DNA from 3 places in the Flavobacterium sp. 22659 genome. Region 2 is predicted to be linked to each of the others. Evidence: riboswitches for the same ligand, from Rfam matches in the RefSeq annotation. Region 2 holds a riboswitch; each other region holds the start of a gene.
What was found. Region 2 has a riboswitch for S-adenosylmethionine ahead of ACTJIW_RS02390 (redoxin domain-containing protein). Riboswitches for the same ligand answer to the same signal wherever they lie in the genome.
Positions count from the first base shown of each region.

Region 1: linked by a shared signal. The riboswitch ahead of ACTJIW_RS09315 (homocysteine S-methyltransferase family protein) and the one ahead of ACTJIW_RS02390 (redoxin domain-containing protein) in region 2 are both predicted to bind S-adenosylmethionine.
Region 3: linked by a shared signal. The riboswitch ahead of ACTJIW_RS09235 (alpha/beta fold hydrolase) and the one ahead of ACTJIW_RS02390 (redoxin domain-containing protein) in region 2 are both predicted to bind S-adenosylmethionine.

Region 1 is NZ_JBQEMU010000007.1:29,406-33,623, reverse strand. It holds gene metH (methionine synthase) at 1-468, opposite strand, end outside; gene ACTJIW_RS09320 (hypothetical protein) at 734-1,192, opposite strand; gene ACTJIW_RS09315 (homocysteine S-methyltransferase family protein) at 1,221-2,225, opposite strand; SAM riboswitch class I at 2,553-2,669, opposite strand; gene ACTJIW_RS09310 (hypothetical protein) at 2,852-3,355, opposite strand; gene ACTJIW_RS09305 (NAD(P)/FAD-dependent oxidoreductase) at 3,536-4,218, opposite strand, start outside.
Region 2 is NZ_JBQEMU010000002.1:38,515-42,732, forward strand. It holds gene ACTJIW_RS02385 (aminotransferase class V-fold PLP-dependent enzyme) at 1-839, opposite strand, end outside; gene ACTJIW_RS02390 (redoxin domain-containing protein) at 1,014-2,003, opposite strand; SAM riboswitch class I at 2,240-2,340, opposite strand; gene ACTJIW_RS02395 (NAD(P)H-dependent flavin oxidoreductase) at 2,612-3,697, opposite strand; gene ACTJIW_RS02400 (nuclear transport factor 2 family protein) at 3,714-4,163, opposite strand; gene ACTJIW_RS02405 (SDR family NAD(P)-dependent oxidoreductase) at 4,164-4,218, opposite strand, start outside.
Region 3 is NZ_JBQEMU010000007.1:10,926-15,143, reverse strand. It holds gene thrA (bifunctional aspartate kinase/homoserine dehydrogenase I) at 1-807, opposite strand, end outside; gene ACTJIW_RS09235 (alpha/beta fold hydrolase) at 809-1,792, opposite strand; SAM riboswitch class I at 1,872-1,980, opposite strand; gene ACTJIW_RS09230 (hypothetical protein) at 2,171-2,362, opposite strand; gene ACTJIW_RS09225 (aspartate kinase) at 2,907-3,995, opposite strand; gene ACTJIW_RS09220 (O-acetylhomoserine aminocarboxypropyltransferase/cysteine synthase family protein) at 4,106-4,218, opposite strand, start outside.

The DNA.
Region 1 (4,218 bases), on a different contig from region 2:
CACTTCGTCAAAAGCCATTACAATAGCAGCTGCTCCGTAACGTTTGATTAATTTGGCGTGGTGAATAAAGGCTTCTTCTCCTTCTTTTAACGAAATCGAGTTTACAACGCTTTTTCCTTGTACTACTTTTAGACCTGCTTCGATGATTTCCCATTTCGAACTGTCGATCATAATCGGCACTCTCGAAATGTCTGGTTCTGCAGCAATTAAATTCAAAAATTTAGTCATTGCAGTAACTCCGTCAAGCATTCCTTCATCCATATTAATATCGATGATCTGTGCCCCGCCTTCTACTTGTTGTCTTGCAATATCAAGCGCCTCGTCATATTTCTCTTCCTTGATTAATCTCAAGAATTTTCTTGAACCTGTTACGTTTGTACGCTCACCAACATTCACGAAAACACTTTCCGGCGTAATAATCAACGGTTCTAATCCTGATAATACAAGGTCTCTTCTTTTTTCTGTCATTTTCTACCAATCCATTGTTCCTATGGAACATTTAATTTACTTTTTGCTTGTCTTTGTGAGGAACGAAGCAATCTCATTCTAATATTTCAAATCCTAAAAACTATTTTAGGATTATGTATTTATTCTTCAATCTTATTTTGGGCGTGTCCCTTCGGACCGGGCTATCCGCTATTAGTCCTCGCTCTTCCTTCGTCAGGCTGTGGGCTAACCGCTTCTATTCCTCACGCAAATTCAGTTTCATAAGAAATTCATTCTCACGATTCTCTCAATTATCCCCTTTATATTCAATTTGCCAGTTAAGGCTATCCAATTTATCAAGAGTGATAAAATATTTTTTACTGTAAATATTGTTAGCAAATATTGTTTTCCAACCATATTTATCTACACTATCCTTTTCTACTATAAATAACCTTGCTTTTTTGTCTTCTAATCTTTGAAAATAATTATTCCAATATCTCGGTCTATCGCTATTAGCAATCATTTTTCCGCTCATGATTTCCTCGAAAACAAATGGAGCATCATAATCTTCTCTTTTACTTTCATTAAAATCATCTTGATATTCATAATAAAAGCCTGAATCATTCATACTATCATTTTCGGATAGAATACTATATATTATTTTATCAGAACTATTTTTAACAATCAGTTCTCTTGTATCTAATTTATCACAAGAACAAAAATTAAGTAAAATAAAAATCAAAAGAATTTTACTTGTTTTTAGCATAATTTTTATTTGTACAAAATTTTCTAAATTATTCAAAAGTTGGCGCAACTCTCGGTTTATAATCCTTCGCCACCTCAGCCATTAATCGAATATGATCTGGCGTTGTTCCGCAACAACCTCCGATGATATTGATTAAATTATCTTCTAAATACTCTTTAATGAATACCTGAGTCTGTTCTGGTGTTTCGTCATATTGTCCGAAAGCATTTGGTAAACCTGCGTTTGGATGTGCCGACACATTAAAGCTTGTGTTATGCGCTAATGTTTTTAAATACGGTTTCAACAAATCGGCTCCAAGAGCGCAATTGAATCCTACACTTAATAACGGAATATGCGAAACTGAAATCAAGAAAGCTTCAACAGTCTGCCCAGAAAGTGTTCTTCCAGAAGCATCTGTAATTGTTCCTGAAACCATGATTGGAATATCGATGTTGCGTTCTTCTTTTACTTCTTCGATTGCAAAAAGCGCAGCTTTTGCATTTAGCGTATCGAAGATTGTTTCTACTAAAAGTAAATCGCATCCTCCATCCATTAAAGCTTCTGCTTGTTGTTTGTAAGCAATTCGTAAATCGTCAAACGTTACGGCTCTGTAACCTGGATCGTTTACATCTGGCGACATACTTGCTGTACGGTTTGTCGGTCCGATTGAACCGGCTACGAAACGAGGTTTGTCAGGATTTTTTGCGGTAAACTCATCGGCTACTTGTCTTGCAATTTTTGCCGATTCGTAGTTTAATTCGTAAACCAAATCTTCCATATGATAATCGGCCATACCGATTGTCGTTCCTGAGAAAGTATTGGTTTCTACGATATCAGCACCAGCTTCATAATAAGCCGCATGAACATCGCGGATTGCTTGTGGTTGTGTTAGGGATAGTAAATCGTTGTTACCTTTTAACGGATGCGGGAAATCTTTGAAACGCTCTCCTCTGAAATCTTCTTCTGAGAAATTATAGCGTTGCAACATTGTTCCCATTGCTCCATCAAGGATTAGGATATTTTTTTTTATTGCTTCTTGAATTGTTATTGCCATGGCTTCTTTTTTTAGCTTCTAAAACTATCCCGATAGCTATCGGGACTAAGATGCTAAGTTTTTTTATTATAATTATGAAGTTTAAACCTATCGATTTACTTCGGATATTTTTTTTACATTAATTCCAAAAGGGCACTATTGCTGGCTCATTAGCCCCGATTGAAGAGGAAATCATTTTGCTTTTATCTTTAAAAAGCAAAATGATTGCAACGAAAAGCGGGAACTATTGACTGCAAAAATGCGCCAATGATTCGCTCCTTTACTGAGTTATTTCAGTAAATATTGTATGTTGTCTGGAAAAGTTTTGAGAAATACGAGTATGTATTTGTGTTATCTATCTTTAATACTGGAAAATGTCGTATAAAGTAGAATTTAGCACCTTCTTTATGATAAAGGGTTGCTAAGGTTTCATCGGGTCTATCCCTCCGCCTTTCGTGATAACTGACAATAATTTTAAGAACAGTGCAAAGGTATGAAATAGGGTTTCGATTTGCAAATGTTTTTTTTCTAAGGTTCTGAGGGACTTAGGCGCTAAGGCGCTAAGGTTTCTGTCAGACACAAAAAAAGTAAGATACTGAGTTTTGGTTTTACTTTGTTTTTGAGATATGACGGGAATTATAACTAAACTAGTTTGCGTTAAATCTTCTTATGAGTTTTATGTTCGAATAATCATTATTCTCTTCTATTCCAATTACTATAAAAGATTCTACAATCATTTTGTCATATCTAAGAATATCAATCATAGTTTCATTTTTTACAGAATAAACAGCAAGAGTAAAATAGTCGCTCGGATGTTTCAAAACTTTTCTAGTTGAAGGCTCATCACAGCTTGATTCTTGACCTAAAATAAACGCATTATTTCGATAAAATGTCCAATCAATTAATTGACAGAAGTTTTTATGTTTTGATGATTTATACACAAAAGCGTTTAGTGTATCTTGTTTAAAATACAAACTGTCTGCATTGTTAAATTTCCAAGATTTATCTGAAGGCAAAGAAAATTTACCCTTTTTCATTTCTACCTTACTGTTTCTGATTATTTTCTGAACTTCTGATTTTTCTGGTCTCACTTGAGCAAACGAACAAATAGGAATTAGAAGAACAATATAAATTAAACTGTATATTTTCATTTGATTTCTTCCACAATTAACTTTATCATTTTCAATAACTTAAGCGCAAAAATTTTTTATTTTTTTATCAAATTTAATAAACTTGAAAGATACAAATAAAAAAAACCCAAACTAAAAGTTTGAGCTTTCTATATAAAAAAACCTTAGCGTCTTAGTCCCTTAGAACCTCAGCATCTCAGATTAAACAATCGCTTTCACAACCGCTTTTGGAGCTTCTTTACGAGTTCCGTCGAAACCGTCTACACCAGAAACTGTTGTATATTTCAATACATATTTTTTACCTGGGTTGATGATTCCGTATGCAGCCTGGCACATTAAAGTTGCTTCGTGGAAACCACAAAGGATTAACTTTAATTTTCCTGGGTATGTATTTACGTCTCCAATAGCGAAGATTCCTGGAATATTAGTTTGGTAATCTAATGCATTGTTTACTTTAATGGCATTTTTCTCGATTTCTAATCCCCAGTCGCCAATTGGACCTAATTTTGGTGTTAATCCGAAAAGCGGGATGAAATAATCACATTCGATTTTACGGTGTGCTCCGTTTTCTTCGATATCTAATGACTCAACATGCTCAGCACCATTGATTCCGATAACTTCTGCTGGAGTGATTAATTTAATTTTTCCAGCTGATTTTAATTCCTGTACTTTTTCTACTGAATCTAAAGCTCCTCTGAATTCGTTTCTTCTGTGGATTAAAGTCACTTCTGAAGCTACGTTTGCTAAGAAAATTGACCAGTCTAATGCTGAATCTCCTCCTCCTGCAATAACAACTCTTTTATCTCTGAATTTCTCAGGATTTTTGATGAAGTATTTTACTCCTTTATCTTCATAAAACTCGATATCTTCGATAAGTGGCTTAC
Region 2 (4,218 bases):
ACATTTCCCCCGCCTGGATTATCTGGAAAATCAGATTGGTATAATTTTTCATTAAAAACCAAAATACCGCAGGTTCCGGGTCCGCCCAAAAATTTATGAGGCGAAAAGAAAATTGCATCTAATTGCTGTTCTGGATCTTTTGGATGCATATCAATTTTGACATACGGTGCCGAAGCTGCAAAATCTACAAAACAAAGTCCGCCGTTTTGGTGCATGATTTTAGCTAATTCATGATAAGGCGTAATAATTCCCGTAACATTCGAACAGCCCGTAAATGAACCTATTTTTAAGCTTCTGTCTGCATATTTTTTGATTTCCTGAGAAAGCACCTTCGGATCGACTAAATTATTTTCATCTGGCGGTAAAATCACAACTTCGGCATTTGTTTCATACCACGAAACCTGATTAGAATGATGCTCCATGTGTGTGATAAAAACGACAGGTCTGTCCTGATCTGATTTTGTTCGCAGAGCCATAATACGCTGCAGTTTCGATAAAGCTGCAGTCATACCGCTTCCGGTTGTTATCAAAACATCTGATTGATTGGCGTTAACCGATTTTTTAATGACATCTCTCGCATACTGATACGCATACGTAGACGTTTTTCCTGTTTGACTTGAAAGTGAATGCGTATTGGCAATCATTGGACCTATTTTGTTGAGCATTATATCTTCGATCGGGATATACAGCCTTCCACTGGCAACCCAGTCAGCATATATCAGATTTTGTTCTCCGTAAACCGATTCGAAAGTATGATCAATTCCTACTGTATTTTCTCTAAACTTAGAAAAGTAACATTCAGACTCTGTTGGTTTTGTTGTTGGCTCAATAGCATTCATTTCCTTTATCATTTTAATTAACTAAATTGTATTTGCATGTGTTTTATTCTTCTTTTTGTCATTTCGACGGAGGAGAAATCACACATGTAACTCGACAAAGATTGACGACTTTCTATATGGATTCTCTAGTGTGATTCCTCGTTCCTCGGAATGACAAGATTGCGTATTTCTTTATCAAATTTTACTTTCTAAAAGTCTTTTTAATGTAGATTGTAATTCTTCTCCGTGCAGATTTTTTGCAACGATTATTCCTTTAGAATCTACTAAATAGTTTCCCGGAATAGCTCTTACACCGTACAATTTGGCAACGGCACTGTTCCAGAAAAGTAAATCAGAAACATGTGTCCAGGTTAAATTATCGTCCTGAATTCCTTTAATCCAGTTTTCTTTCTTTTTATCTAATGAGATTCCCACAATATTGAATCCTTTGTCATGAAATTCTTTGTAAGCGGCTACGATATTTGGATTTTCTCTTCGGCATGGACCGCACCATGAAGCCCAAAAATCGACTAAAGTGTAACCTTTTAAATTATCATAGAGACGAACTGGCTTTCCGTTAGGATCATTGGCTGTAAAATCTGGGGCTTTTTTACCTACTGCTAATCCGTCTAAAACAACAGCCAGTTCTTTTAATTCTTTCACGTAAGTGGTATTTTGAAGACTTTTATCCAGCAGGGCAATATTTTGTGTAATCTGCTCAGGTGTTAATCTGTACGACCAATTTCTGTATAAGACATAAGCAGAAACAATAGATTTTGGATGTTCAGTTATAAATTTGCTGATTTCTGGATCTTTGCTCTTTTTATAGGTTTCGAATAAATCCTGAGAAGCTGAACCCTCAACGACAGAAGCAGTATAATATTTCTTCGGACTCAGCTTTACTGTAATTGGTTCTTTTTCAAGGAAAACATACAAAGGCGAACTTTCTGTGTTTACACTTAATCCGTATAATTCAGGCGTTTTTACTTTTGTTTTAAAACTAAAATTTCCGTCTTTTACTTTTACTGAATCTATTGTGGTAAACATTTTATTGTGAAATTTCTGTAAGTAAACGTATTGTGCAACGGTATCGACAACAGTTCCTTTTAATTGTAAATTACTTTCCTGAGCCTGAGTTTGAACAGCTCCAAGAAACAAAGCAAAACCTAATAGTATTTTTTTCATTTTATTTTTAGTTTTTAGATTAGACAAAAGGGTTTCAGGCCGATGAAAAAACCATCAGCAGATTGTATTTTAAAAAGAAGGTTTAAGAGAGAATTCGTGTTTTTACATTCGAAAAACGGCCAGACTATTTTCTTCTAAAATTATATTCAAAAGCTCATAACCGGCGTATAAAATTGATTCTGTTTTCATTTTAATAAATTTTAATGGATGAACTTATTCAGATTTTGAGGAAATCTTTCTTATCTGCCCGCTTATAGCGGAAGGATTTAGCACCTTATTCGGCAACAGGTTGCTAAGACTTCATTGGGCCTATTCCCTCAGTCTTTCTGGATAAGTATCATTATATAATTTTTCTGTGATACAAATATATACTAATTCTACCAAATTAGTCAAGTATAAAATAAGTTTTTTTCATTTTTATTAAAAAAGTGTTATTCAACAAAATATAAATCACTGTATTTAAACTAATTATACCAAAATATAAATTTAAAAGATGCATCAATTTTATAATGGAAATTCATACATCAATCCCAATATGATTGATTAGCTTGTTTTTATAAGACATAAAAAAAACTCATTTCGGTTATGAAATGAGTTTGTATTTAGAATTATGATTTTAATCCATCAAAATAAGCTGTAGTTTCTTCAATCAAAGCATTCATCAAAACAGAAGCTTTAGTATGTTTTAAAATTGGAGAAATCTGACCGCCCCAAAATAATATCATATCCCATTTTTGTTTATCAAGCGCTGCTTTTCGCAGTGGAGCAATAAAAGTAGTCTGTAATGGAAAAGGCAGAATATCTGATTCTTTTCCCATTATATCTTTAGCAAGCCGGCTTGTAATCCCGCGTCCGAGTCTTCCTGTGTAAGCGCGTGAAAGTGTGGTGTATTTTGCAGCATCAGAAAACAGCATTTCTCTGTGAATTGGCAGTGCATTAGATTCGTTTGTAGCTAAAAAAGCGGTTCCTATCTGGGCAGCACTTGCTCCTAAAGTTAAAGCTGCTGCAATTCCTTTTCCATCAGCAATGCCGCCGGCTGCAATTATGGGTGTTTTTATTTTTTCGCGCATTAACTGCAATAGAACAAAAGTTCCGGTTAAAGAAGCTTCAGATTTATCTAAAAAAGAAGGACGATGTCCGCCTGCTTCAAAACCAGAAGCAATAATCATATCAACGCCTTTGCTGTCCAGAAAAACAGCTTCATCGAGAGTTGTTGCTGCTCCAACCGTTACAATTCCTGATCTTCGGCATTGTTCTAAAACATCATCTGAGGGAACGCCAAACATAAAACTGAAAACTTTTGGCTTAACGTCTAAAATAACCTGCAGCTGATTTTCAAATCTAGATTGAAATGGAGCTGGTTTTTCCGGAAGTGCGATTCCAGCTTCATCATAATACGGTTTAAAAACGGCTTTTGTTTTCTCAAACTGTTCATCGGTTAAACCGCCTTCGGGAATATCATGGTCTGAAACCAAAAGATTGATATTATAGGGTTTATTTGTGGCTGCTTTTAACTGTTTATCAATGTCGAAAATTTCCTGCGGACTCATTGTATAAGCTCCATAACCGCCTAATCCGCCTGCATTAGAAACTGCAGCTGTTAATTCTACACTTGATAAATTGCCTCCAAAAGGGCCTTGTAAAATTGGATAATCAATTCCTAAAAGTTCTTTAGCTTTTGTATTGTACCACATTGCTTCAAGATTTAAATTATCTGCTGGTATCAGTCAGCATTTTGTTAACAATCAGCCATCGGCCGTTAATGTTATGGAAAGATAAAAAATCCCGATAATTAAAGTCATACATTTTAACATTTAATTCGGCTACAGCAATAGAATTTACAACGCTTATATGCAGAATTTCTCCTTTAAACGGCTTACCGGAATCCTTTGGACTTTGTCGGTTTTTAACACCATCCAGATACAAATCGACTGTTTTAAAATAAGGCTGTCCTTTTACATCCCCAAACAGGAATGTTCCGGGTTGAAAAACACTTCCTAAAAGTATTTCATCACCTTCATAAATACCTTTAAAATAATAATTTTCTATGGCATCTGTAATAGCCTGAATTTCTATTTGATTTTCCATTTTAATTGTATTTTGAGCTTTTATGCCCTGAAAATTCCAGAGCATAAAAGCAGTTAATAAAATCGTTTTCATTTAATTTAAATTGTGTCCTGCACCTTTTCCGCCGTCAACATTAATAATGGCTCCG
Region 3 (4,218 bases), on a different contig from region 2:
AAGGGGAATGTTTTTTTCTAATAAAGGAATTATCGTTTTGGCATGCAGAATTGTTGCTCCAAAATTGGCTAATTCATTTGCCTCATTAAACGATAAAAATTCGATTTTTTTAGCATCGGCAACTAAATCTGGATTTGCTGTATAGATTCCGTCAACGTGTGTAAAGTTTTGAAGTTCTTCGGCATCCAGATAATTAGCAATTAACGAAGCTGTATAATTGCTTCCGTTTCTTCCTAAAGTTGTGGTGTCGTTGTTGTTGTTTGAACCAATAAAACCGGTAACGATATTTACTGTTTCACCATTATGAAGTTTGAAATAATTGATAACGTTTTTCTTTGAAAGCTGTTCTAAAGGCTGGGCATCGCCAAATTTAGAATCTGTTTTCAACAATTCTCTCGTATCGACAAAATTGGCAGGAATTCCTTTTTCAATTAAAATTGAAGTCAATAATTTAGCCGAAAGCAATTCTCCTTTTGACAAAATCTGATCTTTAATTTTATTGCTGTAATCACCAATAAGACTAACTCCTTCAAATAATTTATCTAAAATATTGAATTCCTCAGATAAATCTACCTGCGGATAATCTGAAGTCTGGTATGCTTTAAAACTTTCTAATAAAGGCTTATAATTACCGTTTTTAGCAGCAATTCTTAAGATATCTTCTAATTCATCTGTCGCATTTCCTCGGGCAGAAACGACTACGGCAATTTGCTCGCCTTGATTTACTTTATCTGAAATGATTGAAACTACTTTGTTAAGTCCTTCTCCGTTTGATAATGATTTACCTCCAAATTTTAATACTTTCATTTTATTTTGCTATTGTTTCTGCCTTAAAAATATCGGCAAGTAAATGATCTAATTGTTTGTACTCGATTAAAAAAGCGTCATGTCCGTGAACCGAATCAATCTCGCTGTAAAAAACATTGTTTTTAAATTTCTTTAATTCATTGTAGGTTTCCAGATTTTCTTTTGGTGTAAAAAACAAATCTGAGTTGATAGCCACGATATGAATCGCAGCATTTGATTTGGATATTAACGTTTCGAAATCTTCACTATTTCTGGTAATATCGATGGTTTTAAGCAATTGGTTCATCAATTTATAAGATGACAACTGGTATCGCTGCTGCAATTTTTTGCCATGATGTGCCAGCCAGCTTTCTATATTAAAAATCAAAAGATCCTGATTGATGGTTCGCTGAAATTTTTCTTTAAATGATTCCGGAGAACGGTAACACAACATAGCGTGTATTCTGGCATCTTCGATTGGTCTCGAAGAATTGTTTAAAATTTGTTCTTGCAGGAAACAGTTGGCAATCATCCAGTCAGTCGATTTCCAATCGGTAGCAATAGGAATTAAATGTTCTGTAATGTTGGGTTCCAGAGCCAGAATTTCCCAAGCGATTCCTCCGCCGACAGAACCGCCTATTATGGCAAAAACTTTTTCAATATGCAGTGCTTTTAATCCTTTGATGAAGATTTTGGCAATATCTCTGGTTGTAAAATCCTGATAATTCTCGATTATAAACGAATCGGTTCCGTTTCCGGGAACATTAAATGCTAAAACGGTATATTGATTGGTATCGATAGTTTTGGCTTCGCCGATTAGATCACTCCACCAGCCATTTTCGCCGGTAACTTGTGCGTTTCCGGTTAAGGCATGATTAACCAAAACAATTGGAGCTGTATACAACGGTTTTCCGGAAAGTGTAAAACTTAACGGTAACGATTGATACAGTGCACCACTTTCGGTGATGAAATCTTGAATTATAATGGGACTTGGTATATTTTCCAATTTCAAATCTTTTTACTTTTTGATTTGTATGTGGAAATATTAGAAAGAAAGTCTAGAGTTGAAACTAGAAAAATTCTTGTTGTTATCTTTCCACGTTTGGGCGTGGTAGAATGCAGCACCTTCTTCGAATTAACGAAGGGTTGCTAAGGATTCATCGGGTCTAATCCCTCCTCCTTTCTTTATAACATTTTCAATACGTTTTTGAACTTAACGGTGCAAATTAACTACTAATTTCTTAAACTAACAAATTTTATCGAAACTGATTATTCAATTTCTTAAACATAATTCAATCAGAAACTATTGTACGCACAAAATTACCGAACGTTATGCCCAGTAATGTTATGCAGGTTTCAGCCCTGTATGATGGTACTTTTCAACTTAGATGAAAAGCGTTTCATTTTCTTTAGAATACATCAAAAACAATAATGAATTTGGTGCTTTTTTTACCGCTTTTTTATCTGTTTCAGTTATTCCAAAACTTGGGTGGATCAATTCATTTGCTGGCGGCGGATTGTTTCTTTCAGTTTTTGTACTTCTGAATTTTTTTCTTAAGTAGTTAATTGCGCTCATGATGTTTAAGTTTATGTTAGTTATTTTTTAATCTTTATGTTTACTTTAATTCTTTGTTATGATGCTAAATGGAATAAAAAAACCCTTTTGGATTTTTAATACCAAAAGGGTCTAAGTTTTATACAACTTATATATACTTTTAGTATCAACAGACGCATACACAAATACGTGCGACATTGAACATCTTGTTCATCTGTAGGGACTTATTCATTTGTGATTTGACTGTTATTTTTAAAAAATCTTGCATTTAGTATTTTTTATAAACTTTTTTGATGTGATTAAAATCGAAAAAGTGTTTTTGTCTATTTTAACAATTATTACTGCTTTTTTAACAGTTCTAACTTGTCTTACAAATTTGCGAATATTTTTTTAATATTGCAAGTTATAAAAGCTTATTTTTTCTTAAAAAACGTTAAAAAACAGCTTTTTATCGTTAAAAAACATCTTACAAAATTACAATTTGAATTAAAGAAGGTTAAATCCTACAAAAAATATCTAACTTTCTATTTCAATCTGTCAAAGAACTATGTAATATTGAAAACCACTAAAGCCAGACTGCTTCTTTATTTTTTATTTTTTCTGCAACTTTTAGAATATCGGTTATTAAACCTCTCGAAATTGCCTGTTTGCACGGTGATGCACTTTGAAGCACAATTGGAGTATTAGCATATGATTGTGTGTAAATTTCGAAAATAGAATCTGAACCTTTTAACTGGCCAATTGCTGATGTTACAGGTTCTGATACTAATTTTACTTCCAGCGTATTTTTCTCGACATCAAATTCTCCAATATATCGTAAGACGTGATTGTCTTTTTGGGTTATTTTGGCAATTTTAAATGATTTATCAATAGCATCTTTATTCAGTATTCCATTTTTTTCTAAGTGTTCTTCTCTTATCAGAGGATGAATTTTGATATCTGAAAATTCGAATTCTTTTCCTATTTCTCTCGTCAGGATCAATAATTTTCTGGCTGTATCATTTCCAGACAGATCTTCTTTAAATGTAGAACGCATTAATCCGAGAAGGCTGGCATCTTTTAAAATAGAGGAAAAAGTGTTTTCTTCGGCAGAAAAACGATTAAATACATAACTCAGGTTATCTGAAAACACACCTCGTATTTTGGTTATTTTTTCTCCTGAATAATACAAATCTCTTAATGTCTGCAAAACCGGAAATCCTGTATCTACAGAGGTTTCATACAAGAATTCTTTGTCGTATTTTTTAAGATTTTCTCTTATTTTTTTATAGAGATCAATTGGGAGAGTATTGGCTTTTTTATTTACAGCCACGATATTGAATCCGTTTTCGATTAAAGTATTATAATGACCAATCAATTCGTCGCTTGCAGTGGCATCAACGGCAATAAGATTTTCGAATTCGTTTTCTTTTGCAAATTCAATAATATCTTCGACTCTAAACGGAACAGCCAATTCTCTAAAATTGGTTTCCCAGGCATATCCAACACCTTCTTTCTCGAAAAAGGCTACTGTAGAATTGGTGATAATAGGAAAATGAAAATCAACATTTTTGCTTTGCAGAAAAAACTCCTGACTTTCGATAATCTGATTGATTAATGTGCTTCCTATATTTCCTATTCCAAATAGGATGATATTTATTTTAAGCTTTGACATAATTTTAATTTTTAAAATATATCTGTATTATGATTTTCTTTTCATAAAAAATCACCTCTAGCAGAACTCACGCTGCTAAAGGCAATTTTTCAAACAAAAAACAAAAAAACCTAATTCTTATTGATGCTGTACTGCGATTGGGTTACGCTTTCAAAAACCGCTTGTAAGTCGGCAATTAAATCTTCAACATCTTCTATTCCAACAGAAAGTCGGACTAAATCTT